One region of the Peribacillus sp. GL_122 genome, then DNA from elsewhere that is predicted to be linked to it. Evidence: a T-box and tRNA genes for the amino acid it is inferred to sense, from the RefSeq annotation. Region 1 holds a T-box; the other holds one or more tRNA genes.

Region 1 (14,617 bases):
GCCGTGGGGGCTGACGGTAATGCTATCAATCAATTGTTAAGGAGTGCTTCTTCCCTTTTGCGTAAATCCACTCGTTTGATTTTACCTGATGTCGTTTTGGGCAGCTCTTCTAAAAATTCGATTTTCCTTGGATATTTATATGGGGCAGTCAATTCTTTCACGTGCGATTGGAGCGTCTGGATCAAGCCTTGGCTGTTCGGATCGATATCCTCCATCAGAACTACATATGCCTTGACCACATTTCCCCTTATTTCATCAGGGCTTGCGATAACGGCACACTCTTTAACAAATGGATGCTTAACGAGTGCATCTTCCACTTCAAACGGTCCAATCGTATATCCCGAGCTGATGATGATATCATCAGAACGACCCTCAAACCAGAAATAACCATCTTCATCCTTTTTCGCTTGGTCGCCGGTGATATAATAGTCCCCGCGGAATTGCTGCGATGTCCGCTCGGGATCTTTAAAATATTCTTTAAAGAGAGCAGGTGTATCTACATGTACGGCAATATCCCCCACTATGCCAGGAGAACAAGGTTTACCGGAATCATCAATGATTTCCACATGGTTGCCCGGAGTCGGTTTGCCCATGGAGCCCAATTTAATTTCCATGCCTTTCGTTACACCTACCAGCAGGGTATTTTCGGTCTGACCATATCCATCACGCACTTCAATATTGAAATGGTTTTTAAAGACCTCGAACACTTTTTGATTTAAAGGCTCTCCCGCTGATACAGCACTATGAAGATGGGATAAATCATAGTCATCAAGGTTATCTGCCTTTGCCATCAATCGATACTCGGTCGGTGTGCAGCATAATGCATTCACTTTGTAGTCCTGAAGCAGCTGAAGATATTTTTTCGCCTCGAACTTCCCATGATAGGCAAGACCGGCCGCTCCCGTTCCCAGAACCGCCAGGAAAGGACTCCAGATCCACTTTTGCCACCCTGGGCCTGCAGTTGCCCAAACCACATCCGTTTCGCTGATGCCGAGCCAGTTTGCTGCAGACGTTTTCAAATGTGCATAAGCCCATCCATGTGTATGGACGACCCCTTTTGGATTTCCTGTCGTTCCGGAAGTATACGATAAGAACGCCATATCCTCACTCTTCGTGTCGGCCATAGTCAGCTGATCTGATTCCTCATCGGCAAGCTCATTCAAATCCAGCCAATTTTCGATTCGTTTTCCGATTGAAAATTTCAGGAGGCTTTCCGCCCCTTCTATTTCATTCAATTCATGAGTATATTCATGATAACTGATGATTCCTTTGACATCACCATGGTTGACTCGATACTGCAAGTCCTTCGCACGAAGCATTTCGGAACAAGGTATGACAATCATGCCAATTTTCAATGCGGCTAAATACACTTGATAAGCTTCCACCAAACGAGGGATTATGATAAGGACCGTATCACCTTTACCCAGTCCTTTTTTCTTGAAGGCATTTCCGATTTTATTTGCACTTTTTAATAAATTCTCATATGTAAGTTGTTTTTTATCCCCGGTTTCATTCTCCCAGAGGACGGCAACTTTTTCTGGATCTTTTGCAAAACTTTCCATTTCACTCACTAAGTTGTAATGTTCCGGAGCCAATAAGTCTTCACGCTTCATATTCTTCCCCTCCAATTATGAACTCTTAGTACCTACTCATTATACAAGATACTTCTCTAATATTTCTATTTATTTTTACAAATAAATAAAGAGAGCGGGTGTTAGAACCCGCCTCTCTTTAGACTGTAGTCAAATTCGATGAAAATCCAGTTTTCACTAAAAAAACCGTTACAGTTGATTTCAGAAACCCGCTCCCTTTCCGCCGACTGTCTGCCAAGCCTCATCAAAGCAAGCGTCTGTGGGGTCTCGGCTAGCCAGTTTTTCGGCAGGAGTGTCGCAAATTTCTTCAATCCAGTGAGTTTTCATTTTATATAAAACAGTAAAAAATCATGAAGTATTACTAAGGCTTGTTTAAAATAATGGTCCGCACTTTATTCGGCCGCTACGAATTTTGTCAACAAAATAAGAGAGCGGGTGTTAGTACCCGCTCTCTTTAGGTTGTAGTCAAATTCGATGAAAATCCAGTTTTCACTAAAAAAAAACCGTTACAGTTGATTTCAGAAACCCGCTCCCTTTCCGCCGACTGTCTGCCAAGCCTCATCAAAGCAAGCGTCTCTGGGGTCTCGGCTAGCCAGTTTTTCGGCAGGAGTGTCGCAAATTTCTTCAATCCAGTGAGTTTTCATTTTATATACAAAAGTAAAAAATCATGAAGTATTACTAAGTCTTGTTTAAAATAATGGTCCGCACTTTATTCGGCCGCTACGAATTTTGTCAACAAAATAAGAGAGCGGGTGTTAGTACCCGCTCTCTTTAGGTTGTAGTCAAATTCGATGAAAATCCAGTTTTCACTAAAAAAAACCGTTACAGTTGATTTCAGAAACCCGCTCCCTTTCCGCCGACTGTCTGCCAAGCCTCATCAAAGCAAGCGTCTCTGGGGTCTCAGCTAGCCAGTTTTTCGGCAGGAGTGTCGCAAATTTCTTCAATCCAGTGAGTTTTCATTTTATATAAAAAAGTAAAAAATCATGAGGTATTACTAGGTCTTGTTTAAAATAATGGTCCGCACTTTAATCGGCCGTCACGAATTTTGTCAACAAAAATAAAGAGAGCGGGTGTTAGAACCCGCTCTCTGTAGCCATGTTTATTAAATTATCTGTTGAATCCTCCGCCTAATTGTTGTTCAGCCATTTGAACAAGGCGTTTTGTGATTTCTCCACCAACTGAACCGTTAGCGCGAGATGTTGTGTCGGCACCAAGTTGTACGCCGAATTCTGTAGCGATTTCATATTTCATTTGTTGTAGAGCTTGTTCCACTCCAGGTACCAATAATTCGTTTGAGCTGTTGTTGTTTGCCATGTGTTTTTCACCTCCTTGTGATTATAGAGTGTGTTAAAACACATGGCTTCATTCGTTCAATTTCATTGGTAATTACAGGATATTAAAATAAGTCTTCCATCGCTTCTTCCTTATCGAAAGTCTGACCAGGTTTAACCGTTAATATTTCTGTTTCGGAGACCGCTTTTTCAATCAAGGATTCAAAGTCGACGAAGCTTTCATAGTAATTGACTTTTTCACGTTTCGGTTTCGTTTTTGGGCTTGCCGGCGTAAAGACCGTACAGCAATCCTCGTACGGCAGATTGGATATTTCAAAAGTATCAAGCTCTCTTGCAATTTTGATGATTTCTGTCTTATCCATGGTAATCAGCGGACGCAGGATCGGTGTATTCGTCACCTCATTGATGGCAAACATGCTGCTCATCGTCTGGCTCGCAACCTGTCCAAGGCTTTCACCGGTAATCAGTGCCATGGCTTCTTCCTTTTCACGGATTCGATCGGCGACCCGCATCATTAAACGCCTTGTTGTAGTCATTGAGTAGTTTTCCGGGATTTGTTTTTGAATCAATAATTGGATTTCCGTAAATGGAACGATATGCACTTTCATGCTTCCACTTATTTCTGCAAGCTTGCCTGCCAAATCAATGACCTTTTGACGTGAACGTTCGCTTGTGAACGGCGGGCTGTAAAAATGGATTGCTTCCACGTCCAATCCCCGTTTCATCGAAAGGAATCCCGCAACAGGGCTATCAATCCCGCCTGAAAGCATCAGCATCGCCTTCCCGCTTGAACCGAATGGAAGACCGCCTGCCCCCTGGATGATTTCACCTGTCAAATACACGGCTTCGCGTCTCACTTCCACTAGCAGGTTCAAATCAGGGTTCTTTACATCCACTTTTAAATCTTCTGTATTTCGAAGTAAATGCCCGCCAATTGCCCTGTTAATTTCATCGGTATTATATGGAAAATCCTTATCCGCGCGTTTTGTCGTGATTTTGAACGTGTTCACCTCTTCAAGAGTATGATTAAGATAATACAATGCTGCCGTTTTCATCACTTCAAGATCACGCTCTATTTTTATTGCAGGGCTTAATGACTGAATTCCAAAAATGCCTTTCAACCGCTCAATGACAGGCTTATGGTCCGCACCGTTCAGGAGAACGTACATCCGCTCCCGGTTGGCAGTAAGCACTACACCTTCTATATCTTTTAAACTCCAGCGGATATGTGCCTTCATTTTGTCTACAAAGCCTTTACGGTTTCTTTTTTTCGTGGAGATTTCTCCATAGCGGATAATTATATGATCAAATTTCATTTTGCAACCCTCATTATTTTTTCTAAATTAGCGACTATTTTCTGTATCGCCGCCAGAACATGCTTTGCTTCTTCCATTTCATTGCTATAGGTAGTACTGATTCGGATGACGCTTTCGGAACGGGCTGAATTATGGAACATCGCATCCACCGTTTTGCTTACCGTTCTTTTTTTCGAAGAACAGGCACTGGTCGTCGAAACATAAATTCCTTCCGATTCAAGTGCATGCAGCAATACCTCGGATTTAAGCCCCGGAACGGAAAAATTCATAATATGGGGTGCACCCTTTTCAGGACTGTTAACCATTACCCCGTCCATTTCCTTCAAGCCTTTATATAAATAAGTTTTGATTTGCTGCAGCTTATCATGATACAGCAATTGATTGTTCATACTAATACGCAAAGCCTTCGATAGGGCGACGATTCCCGCAACATTTTCGGTGCCGCTCCTGATTTTCGTTTCTTGATTGCCACCATGGAAAAGCGGATCGACCCGAACGCCTTCACGAACATAAAGGATGCCCGTCCCCTTCAAGCCGTGAACCTTGTGGCCGGAAATTGTACATAAATCCACATTGGCTTCACGCAATGATAACGAAACTTTGCCTGTTCCCTGTACATTATCGACATGAAAGAGCACGTTTGGGTATTGTTTTAACAATTTGCCAATTTCAGCAATCGGCTGTATCGAGCCAACTTCATTATTAACATGCATGACGGAAACCAAAATGGTATCTTCCCTCAATGCTTCCTTAAGATCCATTACATCAATTTGCCCAAATTCGTTAACGGGAAGATATGTGATCTCAAAGCCCATTTTCGTCAATGATTGGCATGCATCTTCTACAGAAGGATGTTCAATCGCTGTCGTGATTATGTGTTTGCCGCGATTTCCCTGAGAGTGGGCGGCCCCTTTGATGGCAAGATTATTTCCTTCCGTCCCCCCGGAAGTGAAATATATTTCCGAACTCTTCACCTTTAATAAATCAGCGATTTGCTTTCTTGCAGCGGAAAGCAGTTTTTCGGATTGCACCCCAAGTCCATGAAGCGAAGAGGGGTTTCCGAAATAGTCCGAAGCAACCTTCATGAATGATTCGATTACTTCGGGATATGGTTTTGTTGTTGCACTATTATCAAAATAAATCATGGGTTCACCTTCCATGTTTTTGTATCTATGATGGTCACTCTACTAAATATAAGTTTCAATGTTGCTGTTGCAACTTCTAATATTAACATAATTGAATTTGAAAGAGAATGTAAAACACTGGTCCACTGAATGATAGGAGACCTGCTTCTTTTTATTCCTGCAGAATGATTTAACTTCCCACCTAGTCGATTCAGGGTCCTGTAAAAGAAAAAAACCCGCCATGGCGGGTTTTTTAGGAAAGGACTTCTTCTATGTTCGCCCCGATTTTTTGTAAACTGCCTGGGTCGACCTTTTCTATGGCCGTGGCTGCCGTTTCCAATGCGGCTTGATATTCGTAGCTTCGGAATTTGGCCTCCGCCTCCCTAAGGCTCTCGGCAACCATATCGTGACTGCTTCGATAGCGATTTCCGAATTGGATCACCTTTTCGGCCAAATACATATGTTCGATCAATTCATTGGCTTTTTCGTGGACCCTATTCACCTGTTGAACCGCCTTTTCCAAATAAATATAAACAGAGGCCATGTCAAGCGGCTTTTCTTCAAGTTTCCCCTGAACGTCATCCATGCTTTCTTTGGCGTCCTGAAGCACCACTTTATACTCTTCTGGGAGACCTGGAATATTGCTTTTTGTAATTAAACGTCCAGTATCGACCATTTTGCGTTTCAATTCGGCCAATGCATCCCTGGCATCCATTTCATCTTTTCGTAAAGCCTGTAATTTAAGGGTAAAGTCTTTCTGATTTTCCTGTAATTCCTTCAACTGTGCCGCCAGCCCCTGCATCTCTTCACTGATAAGGGAGCTTGCCATCACATTATCCTCCATTTTCAAGACGAGCAATTGATGGCGTTTCGAAATCTGGGCAATCTGCTTTTCCATTTTCCGTTGTGCATCGAGCTCATTTTCCGTCAAATGATATGTGTGTTGAACATGTATGGTTTCAACTTTAAGTTTATCGTTTTCATATTCAAGGTCACTTAACGTTTTTCTGAGAACTTCATCATTTTTCAAGATATACTGTTTTGAAAGTACTTCTTTTTCCAAAAGGTCATACAGCACTTCAATGCTTTCGCGCATTTCCTTAATGCCCTTTTCCACGGCTTCCGTTTCGGCATTCTCCAATTGTGTTTTATATAGTTCCAGTTCTTCCTCAAGCCGTGATATTTCCTGCTCGAATTGGATATGGCTCAACAGATAACCTTGCCCTGACATCTCCTCATAACCATCCTTCAATTCATGAAGCTGGGAATGCAGCTCTGATTGGCTATCTACCAATAATTTTGGGAGCATTTCCATTTTAACTGACAGAAGCGCCAATTTTCCCTTAATGGATAGAACAAGCTCCCTCGCATTCAAATAATTGCCGTTCACCGTCTCTTCTTCATACTTCTGGAGGATTTGCACTACTTCATCCAAGGAATTTTCCAGCTTATCAGCCGCTTTCCCATAATTATGCCTGTGAGCAAGCAGGGATTTCTTCAATTGACGGTAGGATTCTTTGATATCCTCAATTTCCAATCGATTCTTTTCCTCACTGCCTACGAGTTCATTCAGTTCGTATAAGATCTTTTTGATCATTTCTTCGATTTCATTCAGCTTGACTGTAATTTTGTGCTGTACCTCTTTTGATCGGCTGAAACGGTATTTATCGACGAATTCCTCGGCATCGAATAAAAGCTCTTCGACTTCGGGCATATGATCCGTAATGATGGCGTCCCATTCAATGCGCCAGTTTTCGAACATTTCCTCTGTTTCACCTGTCATATTCAATTGTTTGACTTTAGAAAGCTCTTCCAGCACGGGGCGGTGCATGATGCTTATTTTCCAGGATTCCAGTCGATCGATTTCTTTAAAATATCTCTTTTTGAAAAAATAACCCCAAATGATGAAAATCAAAATTAATACAATTACGCCAATTATGTAATCCATGGTAAGCCCCCTGTTCTAGTCCTTACAGTCTTGCTCGTTTATATCAATTTTAAAAATGTTAAATTTAATGCTTTTATGATACCATGTTAGCAATAATTTTTGACGAGAAAAATGATTTTTTTGTAGAAAATTGCTACAAATACCTGTTTTTTGGGAGGGAAGAACCATGAAAGTTGACGGTCATGTGCACACTCCGTTTTGCCCACACGGCTCTACGGATAAATTCGATGAATATATTACGCGGGGAATCGAGCTAGGATTAAAGGAAATCTCATTTACGGAACATGCTCCATTGCCACGAAATTTTCAAGATCCTACGCCTGAAAAAGACAGCGGCATGGACGCTGCCCTGCTCCTGGATTACTTTCAAGAGCTCCGCGTACTGAAAGAACGCTATAAAGACAAAATCCTGATCAAAACAGGCCTCGAGGTTGACTTTATAGAGGGGTATGAAAATGAAACAAAAGCATTCCTCGACGAAATCGGAGAATTCCTTGATGATAGTATACTTTCCGTCCACTTCATCAAGCATCAAAACAGTTGGCATTGCATTGATTTCAGCGATAATGGGTTTGGTGAGATTGCCAATGAACTAGGTTCAGTGGATTCGGTTTATACCAAATATTACGATACACTGGAAAAATCAATAGAAGCTGATTTAGGCATATATAAACCAAAACGGATCGGGCACATTACGCTTGTCCATAAATTCCAGCATCGATATCCGCCGGCATCAAGTTTTGACGAGCGGGTTTACAAGGTTCTCGACATGATCAAGGATCAAAGATATGAACTAGATTATAACGGAGCCGGGCTTGTAAAGCCGCTATGCGGTGAGCCCTATCCTCCTGAACGATTTGCAAAACGTGCAATAGATCTCGGAATTCCGCTTATTTACGGTTCCGATGCCCATCAGGCTAAAGATTTGGGTCAGGGCCATCAGGCACTGATTGCAGGTTTTAAAGGGTAACTCATGTATACACTTCAGGCCGGCCGGCTAACAGTGGCTGTAAGTCTTCGGCAATGAAAAGGGTATCTTGCAGAAAACGTCCGACTTCATTGGCATAAATATTCGTGTAATAGGCTTCCTGCGGGAAGACATGAAGCACATCCATCGCATAATGGGTATGCAGGACAGGGGCCGTCAATAATCCCTTCAACTGCAGCATATACATGGGAACGGAGACCTGCTGGAAACTCCTGCTCTTGATTCCCTGTTCCAAAATATATTGAAAATAAGACTTTTCCTTAGTAAAATAAGTCGAATGAATTTCGCGGTTTAAATTGGAATCGAGTGAAGATTCCCCATATATGAACCGTGCAGCAAGGAAGTTTTCCCTCTGGAAAGCAAGAATATCCTTTACAAGATTCATCAAGCAATGCTGCGGGCCTTTAAGTTCGAGCAATGTCATGTTCTTATCAAGGACCAGGATATACTCTTCTAAATAGGAAATGAAACAGAATTCCAGCAACCCCTGTTTATTCTTGAAATAGTAGGCAATATTTGCAGCGTTCACTTTCGCTTTATTCGCAATATCCCGTATGGATGTAGCATGATAGCCTTTTAAATGAAATAAATGCAATGCGGCTTCCACAATGGCTTGTTTCGTTGGCGTCTGGCGATTCATTCAGGCAATCCCTCGCTTTCTTTGAGACAAGTCTTGTGGACTACTTCTTCACGGAAGAGCCTGAATCCTTTAGTAAGTTCTCGACAATTTCCCAACAATAAAGCATCATGATTAGATAGTGCTGTAAAAATATGCGGAAGACAGGTGAACGCTTTTGTTTAATGTCGAAATGTATCAAGGAAAAAAAGAAAAAAACTATGAACTGGTCCAAAAACAACTACTTGCATTAATCGAAGATGAAACGAACCAAATAGCCAATTTAAGCAATGCGGCAGCTTTACTTAATCTTTTTCTCGATGAGATTAACTGGGTAGGCTTTTATTTATATGAAGAAGGCCAATTAATTCTAGGACCCTTTCAAGGTCTTCCAGCCTGTGTCCGCATCCCAATGGGCAAGGGCGTATGCGGGACTTCAGCGGCAACTGAAAAAACCCTGCGCGTAGAGGATGTCCACCAATTCCCTGGACATATCGCCTGCGATGCGGCATCAAGATCTGAAATTGTCATACCGCTCATGAAGGATGGCAAATTGCTCGGTGTCCTCGATATCGACAGCCCGATAACGGACCGTTTTGACGAAATGGATCAGCAAGGACTGGAGAAGTTCGCTGAAATCCTTTCCAATCATCTATAATGGAAAAGGGAGCGGCAAACCTTGCCTGCTCCCTTTCCAATCATCTATAATGGAAAAGGGAGCGGCAAACCTTGCCTGCTCCCTTTTCCATTACAGGACCCGTTGTACATGTACCCGGTCCTTTCCTGAACTTTTCGCAATATAAAACCCCTCATCGGCCCTTTTGACATTTTTAGCGAAGAAACAGGATTGAGCCATCCCATGGCATAGGCACCCATGAAATGTCTCAAACCATCCATAATTTTTGGATTCATTATTTCATAATGCTTACAATGAAAAAAAACACTCTATAAATTGCATTTTTTTAATATTTTGTATTTTCCTGCTGTGATACTCTTTATCTATTCCTTAATAAATCATAACTGTCCTTGACTCATTGAGCAGAATATTATACAATACTCCTTGTGTAAAATATTGCAGCCTATGTGACAGCCTTTATGTTCTCATTTTGTTCCTCAATTCAGAGGTGTATCTCGTAACTCTCTGCTGCTAGGGCGAAGGTACATGAAAACAAAATGGTCATGATCGTACATTCACACGGTTTTTATTTTACCAAAATAAAAACATTTAAAGGAGGAGTCATCCTATGGCTCGTTATACTGGCCCAAGCTGGAAACTATCCCGTCGTTTAGGAATTTCCCTAACAGGTACTGGTAAAGAATTAGAAAAACGCCCTTATGCTCCAGGACAACATGGTCCTAACCAACGCAGAAAAATTTCTGAATACGGAATGCAACTGCAAGAGAAACAAAAACTTCGTCACATGTACGGAATCACTGAACGTCAATTCCGTTCAATGTTCGACCGCGCTGGCAAACTTAAAGGTGTTCATGGTGAAAACTTCATGATTCTTCTTGAATCACGTCTTGACAACCTAGTTTACCGTCTTGGTTTAGCTCGTACACGTCGTCAAGCACGTCAACTTGTTAACCACGGTCACATCACTGTAGACGGAAGCCGCGTAGACATTCCATCTTACAAAGTGTCTCTTGGACAAACAATCTCAGTTCGTGAAAAATCACGCAACTTCTCAATCATCAAAGAATCAGTTGAAGCAACTAACTTCGTTCCTGATTTCCTTACTTTCGATGCTGAGAAATTAGAAGGTACTTTCACTCGTTTACCAGAACGTTCTGAATTGCCTGCTGAAATTAACGAAGCTCTTATCGTTGAGTTCTACTCTCGTTAATAACTTCAAAAAACCTCATCCTTGGATGGGGTTTTTTTTGCACCTAAGCACCCTTGCATGACAAAGCCCGGCTGGGATTCAGCCGGGCTTTGAACAATCATTTCACTAATGTGTATTTCTTCTTGCCGCGACGAACGAGGATGAACTCCCCTTCAATCTTGGCAGCTTCCGTCACTACATATTGCAGATCAGTCACTTTCTCCCCATTAATGGAGATTGCCCCATTCTGAATATCTTCACGGGCTTGACGCTTTGATGGCGAAATTTTCGCTTCAACGATTAAATCGACCAAACCGATATCTTCTTTGCTCTCACGTTCGAAGCTAGGGACATCTTTAAAGCCCAATTTGATTTCCGCTGCACTTAAATTCTTCACCTCACCGCTGAATAGGGCGGCAGAGATTTTGATTGCTTGGTCAAGAGCTTCCTGACCATGAATCAAACGGGTCATTTCTTCCCCTAAAGCTTTTTGTGCTTTACGCAAATGCGGTTCGGACTGTACGGATTGCTCTAACTCTTCAATCGCATCACGAGATAGGAATGTGAAGAATTTCAGGTATTTCACGACATCAGCATCGGCTGTATTGATCCAGAATTGGTAAAATTCATACGGAGTCGTCTTTTCCGGGTCAAGCCAAATCGCTCCGCCTTCCGTCTTACCGAATTTCGTTCCATCCGCTTTCGTTACGAGCGGGATCGTCATACCGAATGCTTTAGCATTCTCATCATTGGATTTCCTGATCATTTCAAGACCGGTCGTAATGTTGCCCCATTGATCACTGCCGCCAATTTGCAATTTACAGTCGTAATTGCTGTATAAATGACCGAAATCAATTCCTTGTAAGATCGTGTACGCAAATTCAGTAAAGGAAATTCCCGTATCCAAGCGGGAAGCAACCGTATCTTTTGCCAGCATGTAGTTTATGCCGATGTATTTCCCGTAATCCCGCAAGAATGTAACCATATCGATTTTACCTATCCAGTCATAGTTATTGACCATGACCGCACCATTTTCACCGTCGAATTCAAAGATGTGGGATAGCTGCCCTTTTATGCAGTCTGCATTATAAAGCACTTTTTCCAGAGTTTGCAGCTGGCGTTCCTCTTTTTTACCGCTTGGATCACCAATAAGTCCAGTCGCACCGCCTACTAGCACAAGTGGACGATGTCCGTGCTGCTGGAAACGGCGCAATGTCAAGAATGGCAATAGATGTCCGATGTGCATACTATCCGCAGTTGGATCGACACCACAGTATAAAGAAATTTTCTCTTTTTCTAAAAGGGCCTTAAAACCCTCTTCATCCGTTTGTTGATAAATAATCCCTCTCCACTCGAGGTCTTTAAGCAATTCCATTAAATATTCCTCCTCCATCTTAGAAAAAACCCGCAAAAAGCACACAAAAACGCCCCTTCATAAAATATGAAGGGACGAATGAATTCGCGGTACCACCCAACTTGAGGACATAATATGCCCTCCGCTCAAGACGAATAACGGCCGTCAACCGTTTCCTGCTACTAATCATTTCACAGCAAATGCTCAAGGAAGTAATTCATCATACCATTTGTACCGATTTCCACTAACCACCGGCTCTCTGAAACAGGGATAGTCTGACTACTGGGTCCTATCATCGCGATCATTCAATCATTTTATTATTGTTAATAAACTTTTATCATACATAAGAATCATTGTCAACATCACCCTTACAGATTCTAGAAAAATAAGAAAGATGCCCTTTCCCCTACCTGTTATATGCTATAATATATGTGATTTCAGGGGGTATGATACGATGAATAATAATCAAAAAGATAGATTTCTAACAATCTGGAAGCAGCTGACCCGTTTTTTTCAAAATGAAAAAACACACAAAAACGCGCGGGTTACATACCAAGTCATTTGGAATTTAACGCTGATCCTCATAATTGTCGGGATTCTAGGATTCTCATTCGCCGGCGGCGTCGGGGCCGGCTATTTCGCTGCCCTCGTCAATGATGAGCCGGTACGCTCAAAAGAAGATTTAAAAAAAGACATTTACAATTATGAAGAGACCTCTGAAGTATACTTTGCTGATAACGTATACTTGGGCAAGCTTAAGAGTGACCTTGAGCGTGAAGAAGTGTCCATCGATAAAGTTTCCGAGCATCTAAAAAATGCAGTCATCGCTACAGAAGATGAGTATTTTTATGAGCATGACGGAGTTGTCCCGAAAGCCATCCTGCGTGCCGTTTACCAGGAATTTTCGAATGCAAGCGTCCAATCGGGAGGAAGTACATTAACACAGCAGCTCATTAAAAACCAGGTCCTCACCAACGAAGTATCATTTGAACGGAAAGCAAAAGAAATCCTTCTTGCGCTCCGGGTCGAAAAGTTCTTTGAAAAAGAAGAGATTTTGGAAACCTACTTAAACGTCTCCACTTTGGGACGAAACTCTTCAGGCCGTAACATCGCTGGTGTCGAGTCCGCCGCTGAAGGTATTTTTGGCGTGGAGGCCAAAGATCTGACACTGCCCCAATCAGCCTTTATCGCTGGATTGCCGCAAAGCCCTTTCGGTTATACACCATATACCCAGAAAGGAAAACTGAAAGAAAATCAAGAGCCCGGCATCAACCGGATGAAAACCGTTTTAAAGCGGATGTATAGTAACGGATACATAACAAAAGAAGAATATGATAAAGCAGTCGCATACGACATAACAAAAGACTTTATCGGTAAAACGGAGATGCCATCCGAGAAATATCCATGGCTCACCTATGAAATCGAAAAACGCTCCATCGAAATCCTATCTGTCAGTCTTGCAAAAGATGATGGATATGAAGAGAAAGATTTAAAGAATGATGACTTAAAAGATCAATATCTAGCACTTGCCGATCGTAAGCTGCGTCAAAACGGCTATCAGATCTACACGACAATCGATAAAAAGATTTATGACAAGATGCAGGAAGTAACGAAAAACTATCCGAATTACGGATACGATAAAACGGCACAAGTTGTCGATCCTGATACGAAAGAAATGAAAACGGTGAGTGAGCCCGTTGAAGCCGGGGCCATTCTTATCGAAAATAAAACAGGAAAAATCATCAGTTTCGTAGGCGGCCGTGATTTCAAGCGGGAACAGACGAATCATGCAACTGCATCACTGCGATCGAACGGATCAACGATGAAGCCGCTGCTCGTATATGGCCCAGGTATTGAGTTAGGAAAAATCTCACCTGGAAGCGTATCAGCCAACGTACCCATTTCCATTCCAGCAGGCAGCAAAGCGTGGCGTCCAGGAAACTATGGCGGCGGAAGCTATACGGGGGTAACGACAGCCCGTGAGGCACTTAAGAATTCCTATAATATCCCTGCAGCGCTCTTTTACATGAAAATAATCAACCAAAGGCCTGCTGCCTATTTGGAAAAAATGGGCTTTACAACTGTAACGAATGGGGATTACTCAAATCTTGCCATGTCATTGGGTGCCATGGACAGAGGTGTAACCGTTGAAGAGAACGTCAATGCATTTGGCACATTTGCCAATTCGGGGGAATTCGTCGATGCTTATATGATCGATAAAATCGTATCGAAAGATGGCGAGGTCATCTATGAACATAAAGCGAAACCAGTGGAAGTATTTTCTCCGCAAGCCGCTTACTTGACGCTTGATATGATGCGTGATGTCGTAAACAGCGGGACGGCCGCTTCGGTCAGAAACCGACTTGCTTTCTCAAGTGATTGGGCAGGTAAGACCGGAACTTCCCAAAACTATTGGGACGCTTGGTTCGTCGCAAGCAATCCAAATGTATCATTCGGTACATGGCTCGGATATGACACACCTAAATCCTTGCAAGGGACCTACAATGGTCTGGAATATAATAAACGTAATATGTATTATTGGGCAGATCTGATCAATGCCG
Region 2 (14,617 bases), 2.3 Mb from region 1:
AACAACCGACGTTGGGTCTTACTTAATTATCCCACCAACGCATCAGCGCAAAAAGCCGGCATGACCTTCAACAGGTACCAAGACTTTCTGTTGAACGTATGCACCATGGATTACGGGAAAATGGAGGCGGCCTTGAAACCGTTAAAACAATTGATGGAACGGACTGACAAAGTCAGGATCGTTTCACCAGGGACAGATTTGACCTTTTCCATTAAAGGTATGCCGGCCATCATATGTGCCGGAAAAAAGAATTTACCGGATGGGGAAGTGTTTACAGCACCCATAAAAGATAGTCTCAATGGAAGGATATCCTTCAACACACCCACAACCTATGAAGGAATCACCTTTAGTGACATAGAATTAAACTTGGAAAAGGGAAAAATCATTAAAGCAACTTCCAATCGTGACTCTGAAATGAACCAAATTCTGAATATTGATGAAGGGTCCCGGTTTATCGGGGAGTTTGCAATTGGAATCAATCCATACATATTGGAACCTATGGACGATATATTGTTCGATGAGAAAATAACCGGGAGTCTGCACTTGGCTATTGGGCTTGCTTATGAAGAAGCGGATAATGGAAACCGATCATCGATACATTGGGATATGGTCTTGATCCAGCGTCCCGAATATGGGGGCGGTGACATCTATTTTGACGACGTCCCGATTAGAAGGGATGGCGTTTTCATTTTGCCGGAATTACATGCATTAAACCCAAATTCTTTTAAAAAAAGCCTTTTTTAATAAGGGTAAGGCTTTTGTCCAACTCAAAAAGGGGACACCTGAATATGCTTTATTAAGGGAATACCTCCTCAAAGAAAGTTGCGCGGGACACATAGAGCCCGTGTTTTTTTATGTTAATTAAAAGGGAGAGATAAACATGTTAATACTTTCGACTGTCATTCCGAATGAAGGCATCCAAACGAAGATGATGGAAGCTTTTCCTGATTTGAACTTCATTTATCAAAAAGGATGGACTGATGGGCCGCTTCGTGAAGCGAAAATACTAATTACATATGGTGAAGACTTAACTGAAGAAATCATTGGGAAAGCGGCGAACTTGAAATGGATCATGGTCATGAGCGCAGGGATGGAATTAATGCCATTTAAAGCCATTGAGGAACGTGGCATTCTGGTGACCAACGCAAGAGGCATTCATAAAATCCCGATGGCCGAGTATACGATAGGGATGCTTTTGCAATATGAAAAGAAATTGAAACTGCTTATGAAGAATGAAAAGGAAGAATTGTGGGATAGAAAGATTGAAGTAGGAGAATTGAATGGCAAGACTATGCTCGTTATTGGTGTCGGTGCAATTGGAGGAGAGGTGGCTCGTCTTGGGAGAGCCTTTGGGATGACGACGGTGGGAGTGAACCGGAGCGGGAAGCCAGTGGAATCCATCGATCACCTTTATACTCTCGATAATTTATTGGAAGCCATACCGGGAGCCGATTATATCGTATCCGTCCTGCCAAGTACTGATGAAACGAAGGGCCTTTTGGAAAAAGAGCACTTTAAAGCAATGAAAGAATCTGCAGTATTCGTGAATATTGGCCGCGGCGACCTGATTAACGATGAAGTGTTGATCGAAGCCCTGGATGCCGGGGAATTGTCTCATGCGATCTTGGATGTATTTGATCCGGAACCTTTGGGAAAAGGGCATCCGTTTTGGAGGATGGAGAATGTCACAGTCACACCGCATCTATCAAGTAAAAGCGGAGAATATTTACCAAGAACCTTTGCCATTTTCGAAAAAAACATGCGTGAATACCTGAAAGCTGGAAAAGACTTTACCAACGTAATCGACTTAACTAGGGGATACTAAACTCAATGAAAAAATGGTAAAGACTCAATGTGTTCATGAATAAACTAAAAAAGAATGGTTAAGCCATTGAATTATTGACAAATTCAACGCATAAAAGGTACACTATTTATAAATATTACAATTTAAGAATTCATACTTAATGAGAAAAAGAGGTGGATGGCGGTGTCTGAAGTTCAGTTAAAAGAAGCGTTGGATTCCTTAAAAGATACCGGTGTAAGAATAACTCCTCAACGCCATGCGATACTTGAGTATTTGATAAGCTCCATGTCCCACCCTACCGCTGATGATATATATAAAGCGCTGGAAGGCAAGTTTCCGAATATGAGTGTGGCAACGGTTTATAACAACCTGCGTGTGTTCCGTGAGGTAGGTTTGGTAAAAGAACTTACGTATGGTGATTCTTCTGCGAGGTTTGATTTTGTGACGACGAATCATTATCATGTAATTTGCCAAACTTGCGGGAAAATTGTGGATTTCGATTATCCTGCATTGGATGAAGTCGAGCATTTCGCTGCACAAGTCACCGGTTTCAATGTTAGTCATCATCGGATGGAAATCTACGGCGACTGTACGGATTGTGCGAAAAAAGAATCGCATTAAAAAAAGTTCCTCCACTTGGTTGGAACTTTTTTTATGTTATCAAAAAATGATACAATTGTTAATGACTTCTTGAAAGGGAATTCAGCTAGCGGAATTCCTCTAGTCATGCAGGCTTTTCCGGTTATATTTTTCGTTGAATTCTTCGCCTTCCAACTTTTTGTCAAGTGTCAATGGTTCTTCACAATGCATGCAAATATCTACACGCCCTAGTATTTTTGTAGGTTTGCTGCAGTTAGGGCAGACAACCTGGATCGATTTTGTAGAAAGCATTCCAATCCAAAAATAAACCCCTGTGCTTGCGATGATGAATAAAAGGCCGAGCCCCATGAAAATCGTCATGACAACAGGATTCGTTTTGAAGAAAAGCCCAAGGTACATTACGATAAAGCCAATGAAAATCAAACTCAAAGCAAAAGTACGGATTTTATTGATTTTGCTAGAATATTTAGCCATGGATTGTCCCTCCTAAAATATAAATTTAACTATAACATAAACCATGGATGGAACAAAAAAGAAATAAAGGATACATATTACTTTTGAATTGAAATAGTTTGGGGTAAGGGAAATAAGCAGGAATTTGAAGAGTTTTGTCGAAAATCTAAAAAAAAAGGTTTTGGAGGAATTTATGATGGAAGATATCCTTCGCCCGATTTATCAAGAGCGAGCAAGTTTAAAATCTACACTTGGAATCTTGTTAATAGAAAAAAGAGATGATAATAGCCCGATCACCGATACATTTGACTACATCCTTTTTGTAATTGCAGACGAAGCCGAAGAGGCCGTGTTTTTAAAACATTACACTTACCAGGATAAAAAGGCAGCCTTGCATATCGTAAAGGAAGACCAGTTAAAAGAATGGCTCCTATTAGGCACGAACCGCAAAGTGGTTGACTGGATATATAACGGGAAGGTCCTTTTTGACCGGAATGAATATTTGGCCCGTTTGAAAACCGAAATCCGTGAGTTCCCCTTCTATGGAAGGAAGTTAAAGATGGGGATGGAATTCGCAAAGTTAATTCGCAGGTACATGGATGGGAAAAGCTTCTTTGAAAAAGGCCATCATCTTGAGGCGTACAACCATATCGTTCATTCCCTGCATCACTTGGCCCGTTTGGAAATAATTGAACAAGGCTTTTATCCGGAGGTTACTGTCTGGAACCAAGTGAAGCATATGGAACCTGAAATCTTCAAGTTGTATAAAGAATTGATCAGCAGTGAGGAAACTCTCGAAAAAAGATTGGAGCTTCTATTCCTTGCGAGTGAGTTTCTTATTTATTCTAGGACGAATGCGGGTTCACAGCATTTGGTTGAAATAATGGGGACGAAAGAAGAACCGTGGACGATTGCGGAGCTAATGGAGCATCCGGAAGTAAAGTTTTATTCAGTAGACTTAGGTGTTTTATTGGAATATTTGATAGAGAAGAAGGTAATCGATGTTATCAAAGCGGAGACAAAAGGACACGAGGTATATCATCGGTTTTATCGGGTATCAAAAAACTTTTAAAAAAATGCAATTTTATTGTTGACCATTAATAATATAGGTGTTATATTAATACATGTCGCTGCGGGACATCAGCTTTCGCAGCTTCATCAAAACGAAAACAACTTAAAAAAATTAAAAAAACATGTTGACAACGAAGTTGAAAACATGATAAGATGTAAAAGTCGCTTGCGAAGTAAACGACAGCGAGATTGCTCTTTGAAAACTGAACAAAACAAAGCGCCAACGTTAAATTTTAAGTGAGCACACACTATCAAAAAAGCAAATGAGCAAGTCAAACATTTCTTCGGAGAGTTTGATCCTGGCTCAGGACGAACGCTGGCGGCGTGCCTAATACATGCAAGTCGAGCGAATCGATGGGAGCTTGCTCCCTAAGATTAGCGGCGGACGGGTGAGTAACACGTGGGCAACCTGCCTATAAGACTGGGATAACTTCGGGAAACCGGAGCTAATACCGGATACGTTCTTTTCTCGCATGAGAGAAGATGGAAAGACGGTTTACGCTGTCACTTATAGATGGGCCCGCGGCGCATTAGCTAGTTGGTGAGGTAATGGCTCACCAAGGCGACGATGCGTAGCCGACCTGAGAGGGTGATCGGCCACACTGGGACTGAGACACGGCCCAGACTCCTACGGGAGGCAGCAGTAGGGAATCTTCCGCAATGGACGAAAGTCTGACGGAGCAACGCCGCGTGAACGAAGAAGGCCTTCGGGTCGTAAAGTTCTGTTGTTAGGGAAGAACAAGTACCAGAGTAACTGCTGGTACCTTGACGGTACCTAACCAGAAAGCCACGGCTAACTACGTGCCAGCAGCCGCGGTAATACGTAGGTGGCAAGCGTTGTCCGGAATTATTGGGCGTAAAGCGCGCGCAGGTGGTTCCTTAAGTCTGATGTGAAAGCCCACGGCTCAACCGTGGAGGGTCATTGGAAACTGGGGAACTTGAGTGCAGAAGAGGAAAGTGGAATTCCAAGTGTAGCGGTGAAATGCGTAGAGATTTGGAGGAACACCAGTGGCGAAGGCGACTTTCTGGTCTGTAACTGACACTGAGGCGCGAAAGCGTGGGGAGCAAACAGGATTAGATACCCTGGTAGTCCACGCCGTAAACGATGAGTGCTAAGTGTTAGAGGGTTTCCGCCCTTTAGTGCTGCAGCTAACGCATTAAGCACTCCGCCTGGGGAGTACGGCCGCAAGGCTGAAACTCAAAGGAATTGACGGGGGCCCGCACAAGCGGTGGAGCATGTGGTTTAATTCGAAGCAACGCGAAGAACCTTACCAGGTCTTGACATCCTCTGACAACCCTAGAGATAGGGCTTTCCCCTTCGGGGGACAGAGTGACAGGTGGTGCATGGTTGTCGTCAGCTCGTGTCGTGAGATGTTGGGTTAAGTCCCGCAACGAGCGCAACCCTTGATCTTAGTTGCCAGCATTCAGTTGGGCACTCTAAGGTGACTGCCGGTGACAAACCGGAGGAAGGTGGGGATGACGTCAAATCATCATGCCCCTTATGACCTGGGCTACACACGTGCTACAATGGATGGTACAAAGGGCTGCAAACCTGCGAAGGTAAGCGAATCCCATAAAGCCATTCTCAGTTCGGATTGCAGGCTGCAACTCGCCTGCATGAAGCCGGAATCGCTAGTAATCGCGGATCAGCATGCCGCGGTGAATACGTTCCCGGGCCTTGTACACACCGCCCGTCACACCACGAGAGTTTGTAACACCCGAAGTCGGTGAGGTAACCTTCATGGAGCCAGCCGCCTAAGGTGGGACAGATGATTGGGGTGAAGTCGTAACAAGGTAGCCGTATCGGAAGGTGCGGCTGGATCACCTCCTTTCTAAGGATAATTACGAGAGCGCTTTTGTTTTGTTCAGTTTTGAATGAGTAATTCATTCAAATAGGAAAGACAAACATCACGATGTGATGACATTCTTTCTGCTTTGTTCCTTGAAAACTAGATAATAGATAGAAGGCAATTAATTTTTTTTCAAAGCATCTGTAAGACTTTTTTAACGGTTAAGTTAGAAAGGGCGCACGGTGGATGCCTTGGCACTAGGAGCCGATGAAGGACGGGACTAACACCGATATGCTTCGGGGAGCTGTAAGTAAGCTTTGATCCGGAGATTTCCGAATGGGGAAACCCACTGTTCGTAATGGAACAGTATCTTTACCTGAATACATAGGGTACTGAAGGCAGACCCGGGGAACTGAAACATCTAAGTACCCGGAGGAAGAGAAAGCAAACGCGATTTCCTGAGTAGCGGCGAGCGAAACGGAATTAGCCCAAACCAAGAGGCTTGCCTCTTGGGGTTGTAGGACACTCAACATGGAGTTACAAAGGAACGGGGTAAATGAAGCGACCTGGAAAGGTCCGTCGAAGAAGGTAAAAACCCTGTAGTTGAAACTTCGTTCCCTCCTGAGTGGATCCTGAGTACGGCGGGACACGAGAAATCCCGTCGGAAGCAGGGAGGACCATCTCCCAAGGCTAAATACTCCCTAGTGACCGATAGTGAACCAGTACCGTGAGGGAAAGGTGAAAAGCACCCCGGAAGGGGAGTGAAATAGATCCTGAAACCGTGTGCCTACAAGTAGTCAAAGCCCGTTAATGGGTAATGGCGTGCCTTTTGTAGAATGAACCGGCGAGTTACGATTTCATGCGAGGTTAAGTTGATGAGACGGAGCCGCAGCGAAAGCGAGTCTGAATAGGGCGAATGAGTATGAGGTCGTAGACCCGAAACCAGGTGATCTACCCATGTCCAGGGTGAAGTTCAGGTAACACTGAATGGAGGCCCGAACCCACGCACGTTGAAAAGTGCGGGGATGAGGTGTGGGTAGCGGAGAAATTCCAATCGAACCTGGAGATAGCTGGTTCTCTCCGAAATAGCTTTAGGGCTAGCCTCAAGATGAGAGTATTGGAGGTAGAGCACTGATTGGACTAGGGGCCCCCAACGGGTTACCGAATTCAGTCAAACTCCGAATGCCAAATACTTATTCTTGGGAGTCAGACTGCGAGTGATAAGATCCGTAGTCGAAAGGGAAACAGCCCAGACCACCAGCTAAGGTCCCAAAGTATACGTTAAGTGGAAAAGGATGTGGAGTTGCTTAGACAACCAGGATGTTGGCTTAGAAGCAGCCACCATTTAAAGAGTGCGTAATAGCTCACTGGTCGAGTGACTCCGCGCCGAAAATGTACCGGGGCTAAACGTATCACCGAAGCTGTGGATTGACACCATTAGGTGTCGATGGTAGGAGAGCGTTCTAAGGGCGTTGAAGTCAGACCGGAAGGACTGGTGGAGCGCTTAGAAGTGAGAATGCCGGTATGAGTAGCGAAAGAAGGGTGAGAATCCCTTCCACCGAATGCCTAAGGTTTCCTGAGGAAGGCTCGTCCGCTCAGGGTTAGTCGGGACCTAAGCCGAGGCCGAAAGGCGTAGGCGATGGACAACAGGTTGATATTCCTGTACCACCTATACATCGTTTGAACGATGGGGGGACGCAGAAGGATAGGGTAAGCGCGCTGTTGGATATGCGCGTCCAAGCAGTTAGGCCGGAAACGAGGCAAATCCCGTTTCCATTAAGGCGGAGCTGTGATGGCGAGGGAAATATAGTACCGAAGTTCCTGATTCCACGCTGCCAAGAAAAGCCTCTAGTGAGATGTAAGGTGCCCGTACCGCAAACCGACACAGGTAGGCGAGGAGAGAATCCTAAGGTGTGCGAGAGAACTCTCGTTAAGGAACTCGGCAAAATGACCCCGTAACTTCGGGAGAAGGGGTGCTTTTTAGGGTGAATAGCCCAGAAAAGCCGCAGTGAATAGGCCCAGGCGACTGTTTAGCAAAAACACAGGTCTCTGCGAAGCCGCAAGGCGAAGTATAGGGGCTGACACCTGCCCGGTGCTGGAAGGTTAAGGGGAGAGGTTAGCGCAAGCGAAGCTTTGAACCGAAGCCCCAGTAAACGGCGGCCGTAACTATAACGGTCCTAAGGTAGCGAAATTCCTTGTCGGGTAAGTTCCGACCCGCACGAAAGGTGTAACGATCTGGGCACTGTCTCAACGAGAGACTCGGTGAAATTATAGTACCTGTGAAGATGCAGGTTACCCGCGACAGGACGGAAAGACCCCGTGGAGCTTTACTGCAGCCTGATATTGAATTTTGGTACAGCTTGTACAGGATAGGTAGGAGCCTGAGAAGCCGGAGCGCTAGCTTCGGTGGAGGCGTTGGTGGGATACTACCCTGGCTGTATTGAAATTCTAACCCGCGCCCCTTATCGGGGTGGGAGACAGTGTCAGGTGGGCAGTTTGACTGGGGCGGTCGCCTCCTAAAGAGTAACGGAGGCGCCCAAAGGTTCCCTCAGAATGGTTGGAAATCATTCGTAGAGTGTAAAGGCACAAGGGAGCTTGACTGCGAGACCTACAAGTCGAGCAGGGACGAAAGTCGGGCTTAGTGATCCGGTGGTTCCGCATGGAAGGGCCATCGCTCAACGGATAAAAGCTACCCCGGGGATAACAGGCTTATCTCCCCCAAGAGTCCACATCGACGGGGAGGTTTGGCACCTCGATGTCGGCTCATCGCATCCTGGGGCTGTAGTCGGTCCCAAGGGTTGGGCTGTTCGCCCATTAAAGCGGTACGCGAGCTGGGTTCAGAACGTCGTGAGACAGTTCGGTCCCTATCCGTCGCGGGCGCAGGAAATTTGAGAGGAGCTGTCCTTAGTACGAGAGGACCGGGATGGACGCACCGCTGGTGTACCAGTTGTCTTGCCAAAGGCATAGCTGGGTAGCTACGTGCGGACGGGATAAGTGCTGAAAGCATCTAAGCATGAAGCCCCCCTCAAGATGAGATTTCCCATGGCGCAAGCTAGTAAGATCCCTGAAAGATGATCAGGTTGATAGGTCAGAGGTGGAAGCGTGGCGACATGTGGAGCTGACTGATACTAATAGATCGAGGACTTAACCAACGCTTTAAAAAAATGAAATACCTTCTTATTATCTAGTTTTGAAGGAATGAAAATTTCTTCTTGCATTTTCTCAAAAAGATGTTATACTAATATATGTCTTGAAAATGCTAACAATGTTTGGTGACGATAGCGAAGAGGTCACACCCGTTCCCATTCCGAACACGGCAGTTAAGCTCTTCAGCGCCGATGGTAGTTGGGGGTTTCCCCCTGTGAGAGTAGGACGTCGCCAAGCTTATATTGTTCCGCAGTAGCTCAGTGGTAGAGCATTCGGCTGTTAACCGAACGGTCGTAGGTTCGAGTCCTACCTGCGGAGCCATTATTGGAGAGCTGTCCGAGTGGCCGAAGGAGCACGATTGGAAATCGTGTAGACGGGTAACCCTGTCTCAAGGGTTCAAATCCCTTGCTCTCCGCCATTTTATACCTGGCCCGTTGGTCAAGCGGTTAAGACACCGCCCTTTCACGGCGGTAACACGGGTTCGAATCCCGTACGGGTCACCATTAAGACAACATATTGGAGGATTAGCTCAGCTGGGAGAGCATCTGCCTTACAAGCAGAGGGTCGGCGGTTCGATCCCGTCATCCTCCACCATTTTTCAATAAGAACAAGTTGTTTCTACATAATGGGTTTGATTATCCATCCTATTGAAACGCTAAACACGAAAACTTGATTCCTAATAGCAACATTATTAACGTCGCGGGGTGGAGCAGTCCGGTAGCTCGTCGGGCTCATAACCCGAAGGTCGCAGGTTCAAATCCTGTCCCCGCAATCTATGGTCCCGTGGTGTAGCGGTTAACATGCCTGCCTGTCACGCAGGAGATCGCGGGTTCGATTCCCGTCGGGACCGCCATTTTCATTGTTTGGCTCAGTAGCTCAGTCGGTAGAGCAAAGGACTGAAAATCCTTGTGTCGGCGGTTCGATTCCGTCCTGAGCCACCATTGTAGTGCCGGTGTAGCTCAACTGGTAGAGCAACTGACTTGTAATCAGTAGGTTGGGGGTTCAAGTCCTCTTGCCGGCACCATGTTTCATCCATATGCGGAGGGGTAGCGAAGTGGCTAAACGCGGCGGACTGTAAATCCGCTCCTTAGGGTTCGGCAGTTCGAATCTGCCCCCCTCCACCATCTTATAGGGGTATAGTTTAAAGGTAGAACAGAGGTCTCCAAAACCTCCAGTGTGGGTTCGAGTCCTACTACCCCTGCCAATTTCAATCTTATAATGGCGGTTGTGGCGAAGTGGTTAACGCACCTGATTGTGGTTCAGGCATTCGTGGGTTCGATTCCCATCAGTCGCCCCATTTTTCAATAAATGTGATATAATGAATACAACGTTAATGGGCTATAGCCAAGCGGTAAGGCAACGGATTTTGATTCCGTCATGCGAAGGTTCGATCCCTTCTAGCCCAGCCATATGCGAAAGTAGTTCAGTGGTAGAATACAACCTTGCCAAGGTTGGGGTCGCGGGTTCGAATCCCGTCTTTCGCTCCAAAAACGTTGGCGGCATAGCCAAGCGGTAAGGCAGAGGTCTGCAAAACCTTTACCACCGGTTCGATTCCGGTTGCCGCCTCCAACATACATGCCGGTGTGGCGGAATTGGCAGACGCGCACGACTCAAAATCGTGTTCCTCTGGAGTGCCGGTTCGACCCCGGCCACCGGTATCACATACGTTAATATAAACGTCGATTTGACGGCAATCTACCCGCAATGGTAGGTCGCCGTTTTTTCGTTGTATGCGCACGATTTTGTAGGTAAAAGTCGTACGCGGCGAATCGTACGCGCTGTATCGGGTAATTAACCGTACTGGAGTGGCGAAAATTGGCAAGGAAAAGAGTAATAACGATTTAGCAACGGAAGATATTTCGAAGCTGCGTGGGAGCATGCGGTCAGATTTCCTTGACTTCGACGACGCACTGGCGTTGTTTTTGAAGGATGGGGAAATAAGGAATATCCGTGAACATACGATAAAATACTACCGGAATGAGCTTTCGTCATTTCGACGCATTACACGATTAAATTAGACATAGCAAAGGCGGTCAATAATTGTTACCGAGAGTATTAAAAGGATAAGATACGGGATCATTCCGAAGTATTCCGAATACAGGGCGTATACCAGGGCTGAGGGGCGTTTCACCTGCACGGTGCTCCTCGTGGGTATAGGCGTCTGAAACTCCGGGGCTCAGCTTACCGTTTATGCAGTGTCCTATACACGGAATGGCCGACAGCATTATGCAGTATAGCGGGGTACATCGCCCTTATTAGCGTAGTATAAATCGCGTTAAATCAACGATGTTTACATAAGTGTATATTCGATAATAATCCGTTGTGCACAAACGTTGTTATGACGCGGTTTGTGTTGCATATCGACTGCCTCGAATGTCTATTATGTTAACTAGAATTGCGTGCTTCATACAACGAAATGAATAAAATAATAAAGCAATTCGTGTGCCAACGAAGACATATGCGTGTGTATCGGGAGTGGCAGCCGGGGTATGACCGATTTACCCCAAGGCAGGGGGCGAATATCTCTGAATCTGCTGAATTATAAATCCGCGAATCAAATTTTCACTTCGGGGGTCAGCGGAAATAGCCCCTATTGTTTATATTAATATAAACAATAGGGGCTCGATTTGTAATGACTATTCAAAGTTTGCTTTAATAAATTGGGCTTCTTCTTCAGGAGTAAGAGTTCCAGTAGCTTTACCGACATTTCCATTTTGTTCTCCCCAAAGGTAATTGTGATCTTCCACTATATTGTCGAAGTTTCCTTCTTTCCAGTTTCCTACGATTCTTAGCAATTCACTTTTATAGTCAATAACTTCGCTATCATTAATGAATTCATAGACTGCATTGATGTTTTCAGAATTCATTTCAAGGTTGTACCATTTTTCTTCAGAAACTACTTTTTGATGAGTCATACTGTGCATTGTTTTCATAACGTCTTCTCTTTTTGAAGATGGGCCAAGACCTAGTTCATATAGAATTTTTTCATTTTTTATTGTTTCTACTTCCGTATCTTCTTCTTCAGTTGTCTCGTATTCCACTTCCGTTGTCTCCAAAACAGGAGCCGTATCTTCTTGCTTTGCTTCATAATTTTTAGCGTTCTGATTGATTGTTATTATTACTGAAATAGCTGCTGCAGCTACTATAAGTCCAACCATTGACCATCTAAATTTATTCATTATAAGTTCCTCCGAGTCATAGTTCGATTATCACTCATTTCAGTTACATCCTTTTATGGATAAGCTAACCATTATGATAATAACATAAAATATTAACAAATAATCTTAAACTATTAAGTAACCATATGGATATAAAATTTTTTATTGGAAACCAATACAGAGTATCCTGAGACTACTGTTGACTATATGAACAGGCGCATTGGCGATACGTCCGTGTAAGTAGAAGAAGACCGCAAATTGGTCGCCTTTCTTCTATTGGAGTGCCGGTTCGACCCCGGCCACCGGTATCTTAGAACGACGATATAAAGCGGTTTTCCTTAATTGGAAAGCCGTTTTTTCGTGTCTTCACGGATTTTTAGTCGTGCGTTTTTATTTAGGCTATGTTAAATCAGAATGTTTTGATTTTCGCCCTAGAAAAAACGCCCACTGAAAGGGCGGTTGTTTGAACTAACGTTACCTGTTAGCGGAACAAAGCTGCCGATTGATCTCCGTGGCAACCTCGCGGTGAAGTTTATTCGATAAGAATCTAGCGACTCTCCCATTGCTTTAAAATGATAATTATTTCCTAGAAATTTATTAATAAAAAGCCGCGACAACTTCATGTACATCTGAATAATTTAATTTATGACATCAAAAGGAGGTGGTTGTATGAGTAATAAGCGTCCAGATGTAGTCATTATAGTAAGAGATGAAGAAAACTTTGAGAATATTGCTAAAATTGAAATAATCGGAAGCGCATCCCCGTGTAGAAAGTTCCTACGGGTAGGTGCTCCTATAAGTGATGTTGTATTATGTATGGTTAGGAATGGGTTTGTAAACGCTCAGGCTGAAAATGCTGTTATATTTTTCCGACCTAGGTAATGTCTGACTTCGACTTGATGTTACCCTTTTCAGGTAGACTGTAAAAAAAGTGGACAAGGCATGATGTTCATAATAGTCGACTTGGAAGGGAGTTTTTTATGGCTGTGTTAAATGTTAATGTTGATTTTTTTATAATAATAGGAGAAACCCAAGAGGTATATGGGCTTCCCTTATACTTATTTGATATTTTTAATAATGCAGAACAAACAAAAGAAAAAGACGCTTCCCACGCGGGCGGCGTCTTATTATTGTTTATTCTTATTATTGTATTTCTAAATACTAGTGTTCGGGAGGGGGATATTCTATCATTTTCAATATCCGTCCATTCTAAGCTACATAGGAAAACAATAACTTACAAACGTTCAAGCGGTGAACACGTTGAATATGAATCTTACGAATACAACCGAATAGTGTGACGTCATTCACGCTTTATATTATCCATTAAATAATTATTTTATCAGAATAGTATAGAGTACGTTTGATCTTACGATTAATAATAAAACGAATGGATCAAAGAGTATTAACTCTACCATTCGTTCCATTAACAGATTGGTCAATGATTTTAGATTTCAATATTCATAGCACTTAGCTCTGCTTCCGTATAGCCAGAAGAGGATAGTGCGATTTCAATTTCTTCAGCAGCCTTATAATCAAATAATTTAAATTTAGACATTAAAGCGAAAGCATTTTGATTTTCAATTGCCAAGGCAACAGCTTCCACGTCTTGCAATAACTTCAGGTCTTCAATGTAGAATTGAGCGGTTCTCATTGCTAGATACTCATTCATTGTAGTCGAACTATAGAAAAGACTTGTTAAAGTGGCGATTGCGTTAGGAACGAAAATCTTATTCATAATTACCCCTCCACTATTCTTAATATTCTGTCATTAAGTCACTTCTAGTATGAGTCACGATAAAAGTGTTGTCAATCTTTATCTTTTGTGCATTTTAACTCACCAGGTGAAAGTAGATATGTATATAACAGGCGACTTTTCCAAAGGCAAAAGTGATTGCCCGAAGCGCACGAAGTACGCGAAAGAATGAATGTTGCTGAGTTTACGAAACGAACCAAATTACATGGGACATGTTGATTCAAGCTCGATTGCTAGGTCTCGGAATCGATCATAACAAGATGGATAGAGGAGATACATATTAATTCCATTTACTTTATTCAACAAATGGGCCGATTTTACCTGCTTAAAAAAAGACAGCTCATAATCGAGTTGTCTTATTTATTTAAGTTGTATCTGGTTGAGCATCCAGTAAATAGCTGCAAAAAAAAGCCAGTGTCACAAGTGGCACGATTAGGCCGGATTTTTTTGGATTTTTTATAAATTCTTTCATTGATGAGATCCTTTATGTGTTTGAATATTTCAAAGGTCTAATGAAACAACAGATCCTTATTAACTGTAAAGTAGGCGGGCTTCCACATTACGCATCTCTCCAGATGAAACACAATCAGCCACAATTATTTGCAATGTTCTAGTAGCTGTCATTCGTTTGTCTGGATGCTTCATTTGTAGATGCTGTTGTATCGCTCGGAAAAGTTCATTATTTTCTGGACGGTTGGCGTTATAGATTTCTTGTAAACTTTTCGATTTTCCCATGGCTTTTCCTACTTTCCATCAATTGTGAAATACATATGAAAGTTTAATAATATTCATATGGTCTATATTTCCCTCTGAGGGCGTATAATTCCTTCTTTTTTCAATT

The links. A T-box is a leader RNA that pairs with one kind of tRNA and senses whether it is charged. The one in region 1 lies ahead of tyrS (tyrosine--tRNA ligase), so its partner is inferred to be a tRNA-Tyr.
Region 2: it encodes a tRNA-Tyr, which carries the amino acid that the T-box ahead of tyrS (tyrosine--tRNA ligase) is inferred to sense. The anticodon was not compared.

The regions. Positions count from the first base shown of each region.
Region 1 covers NZ_CM174415.1:4,263,485-4,278,101, forward strand. The annotation lists gene mbcS (acyl-CoA synthetase MbcS) at 30-1,613, opposite strand; gene AC3ISB_RS20615 (hypothetical protein) at 1,715-1,903, opposite strand; gene AC3ISB_RS20620 (alpha/beta-type small acid-soluble spore protein) at 2,700-2,906, opposite strand; gene thiI (tRNA uracil 4-sulfurtransferase ThiI) at 2,989-4,200, opposite strand; gene AC3ISB_RS20630 (cysteine desulfurase family protein) at 4,197-5,345, opposite strand; gene ezrA (septation ring formation regulator EzrA) at 5,578-7,272, opposite strand; gene hisJ (histidinol-phosphatase HisJ) at 7,439-8,242, shown strand; gene refZ (forespore capture DNA-binding protein RefZ) at 8,244-8,900, opposite strand; gene AC3ISB_RS20650 (GAF domain-containing protein) at 9,055-9,534, shown strand; gene rpsD (30S ribosomal protein S4) at 10,121-10,723, shown strand; gene tyrS (tyrosine--tRNA ligase) at 10,821-12,077, opposite strand; T-box leader at 12,145-12,361, opposite strand; gene AC3ISB_RS20665 (transglycosylase domain-containing protein) at 12,511-14,617, shown strand, end outside.
Region 2 covers NZ_CM174415.1:778,461-793,077, forward strand. The annotation lists gene AC3ISB_RS03705 (aminopeptidase) at 1-744, shown strand, start outside; gene AC3ISB_RS03710 (D-2-hydroxyacid dehydrogenase) at 881-1,825, shown strand; gene perR (peroxide-responsive transcriptional repressor PerR) at 1,982-2,425, shown strand; gene AC3ISB_RS03720 (YgzB family protein) at 2,525-2,878, opposite strand; gene AC3ISB_RS03725 (nucleotidyltransferase-like protein) at 3,054-3,929, shown strand; rRNA gene AC3ISB_RS03730 (16S ribosomal RNA) at 4,210-5,760, shown strand; rRNA gene AC3ISB_RS03735 (23S ribosomal RNA) at 5,938-8,870, shown strand; rRNA gene rrf (5S ribosomal RNA) at 8,987-9,102, shown strand; tRNA gene AC3ISB_RS03745 (tRNA-Asn) at 9,112-9,186, shown strand; tRNA gene AC3ISB_RS03750 (tRNA-Ser) at 9,192-9,283, shown strand; tRNA gene AC3ISB_RS03755 (tRNA-Glu) at 9,294-9,368, shown strand; tRNA gene AC3ISB_RS03760 (tRNA-Val) at 9,384-9,459, shown strand; tRNA gene AC3ISB_RS03765 (tRNA-Met) at 9,564-9,637, shown strand; tRNA gene AC3ISB_RS03770 (tRNA-Asp) at 9,643-9,718, shown strand; tRNA gene AC3ISB_RS03775 (tRNA-Phe) at 9,731-9,806, shown strand; tRNA gene AC3ISB_RS03780 (tRNA-Thr) at 9,814-9,889, shown strand; tRNA gene AC3ISB_RS03785 (tRNA-Tyr) at 9,906-9,989, shown strand; tRNA gene AC3ISB_RS03790 (tRNA-Trp) at 9,996-10,069, shown strand; tRNA gene AC3ISB_RS03795 (tRNA-His) at 10,087-10,162, shown strand; tRNA gene AC3ISB_RS03800 (tRNA-Gln) at 10,200-10,274, shown strand; tRNA gene AC3ISB_RS03805 (tRNA-Gly) at 10,278-10,352, shown strand; tRNA gene AC3ISB_RS03810 (tRNA-Cys) at 10,361-10,434, shown strand; tRNA gene AC3ISB_RS03815 (tRNA-Leu) at 10,443-10,523, shown strand; gene AC3ISB_RS03820 (DUF6241 domain-containing protein) at 11,502-12,044, opposite strand; gene AC3ISB_RS03825 (hypothetical protein) at 12,693-12,905, shown strand; gene AC3ISB_RS03830 (hypothetical protein) at 13,004-13,321, shown strand; gene AC3ISB_RS03835 (hypothetical protein) at 13,468-13,758, opposite strand; gene AC3ISB_RS03840 (hypothetical protein) at 14,308-14,511, opposite strand.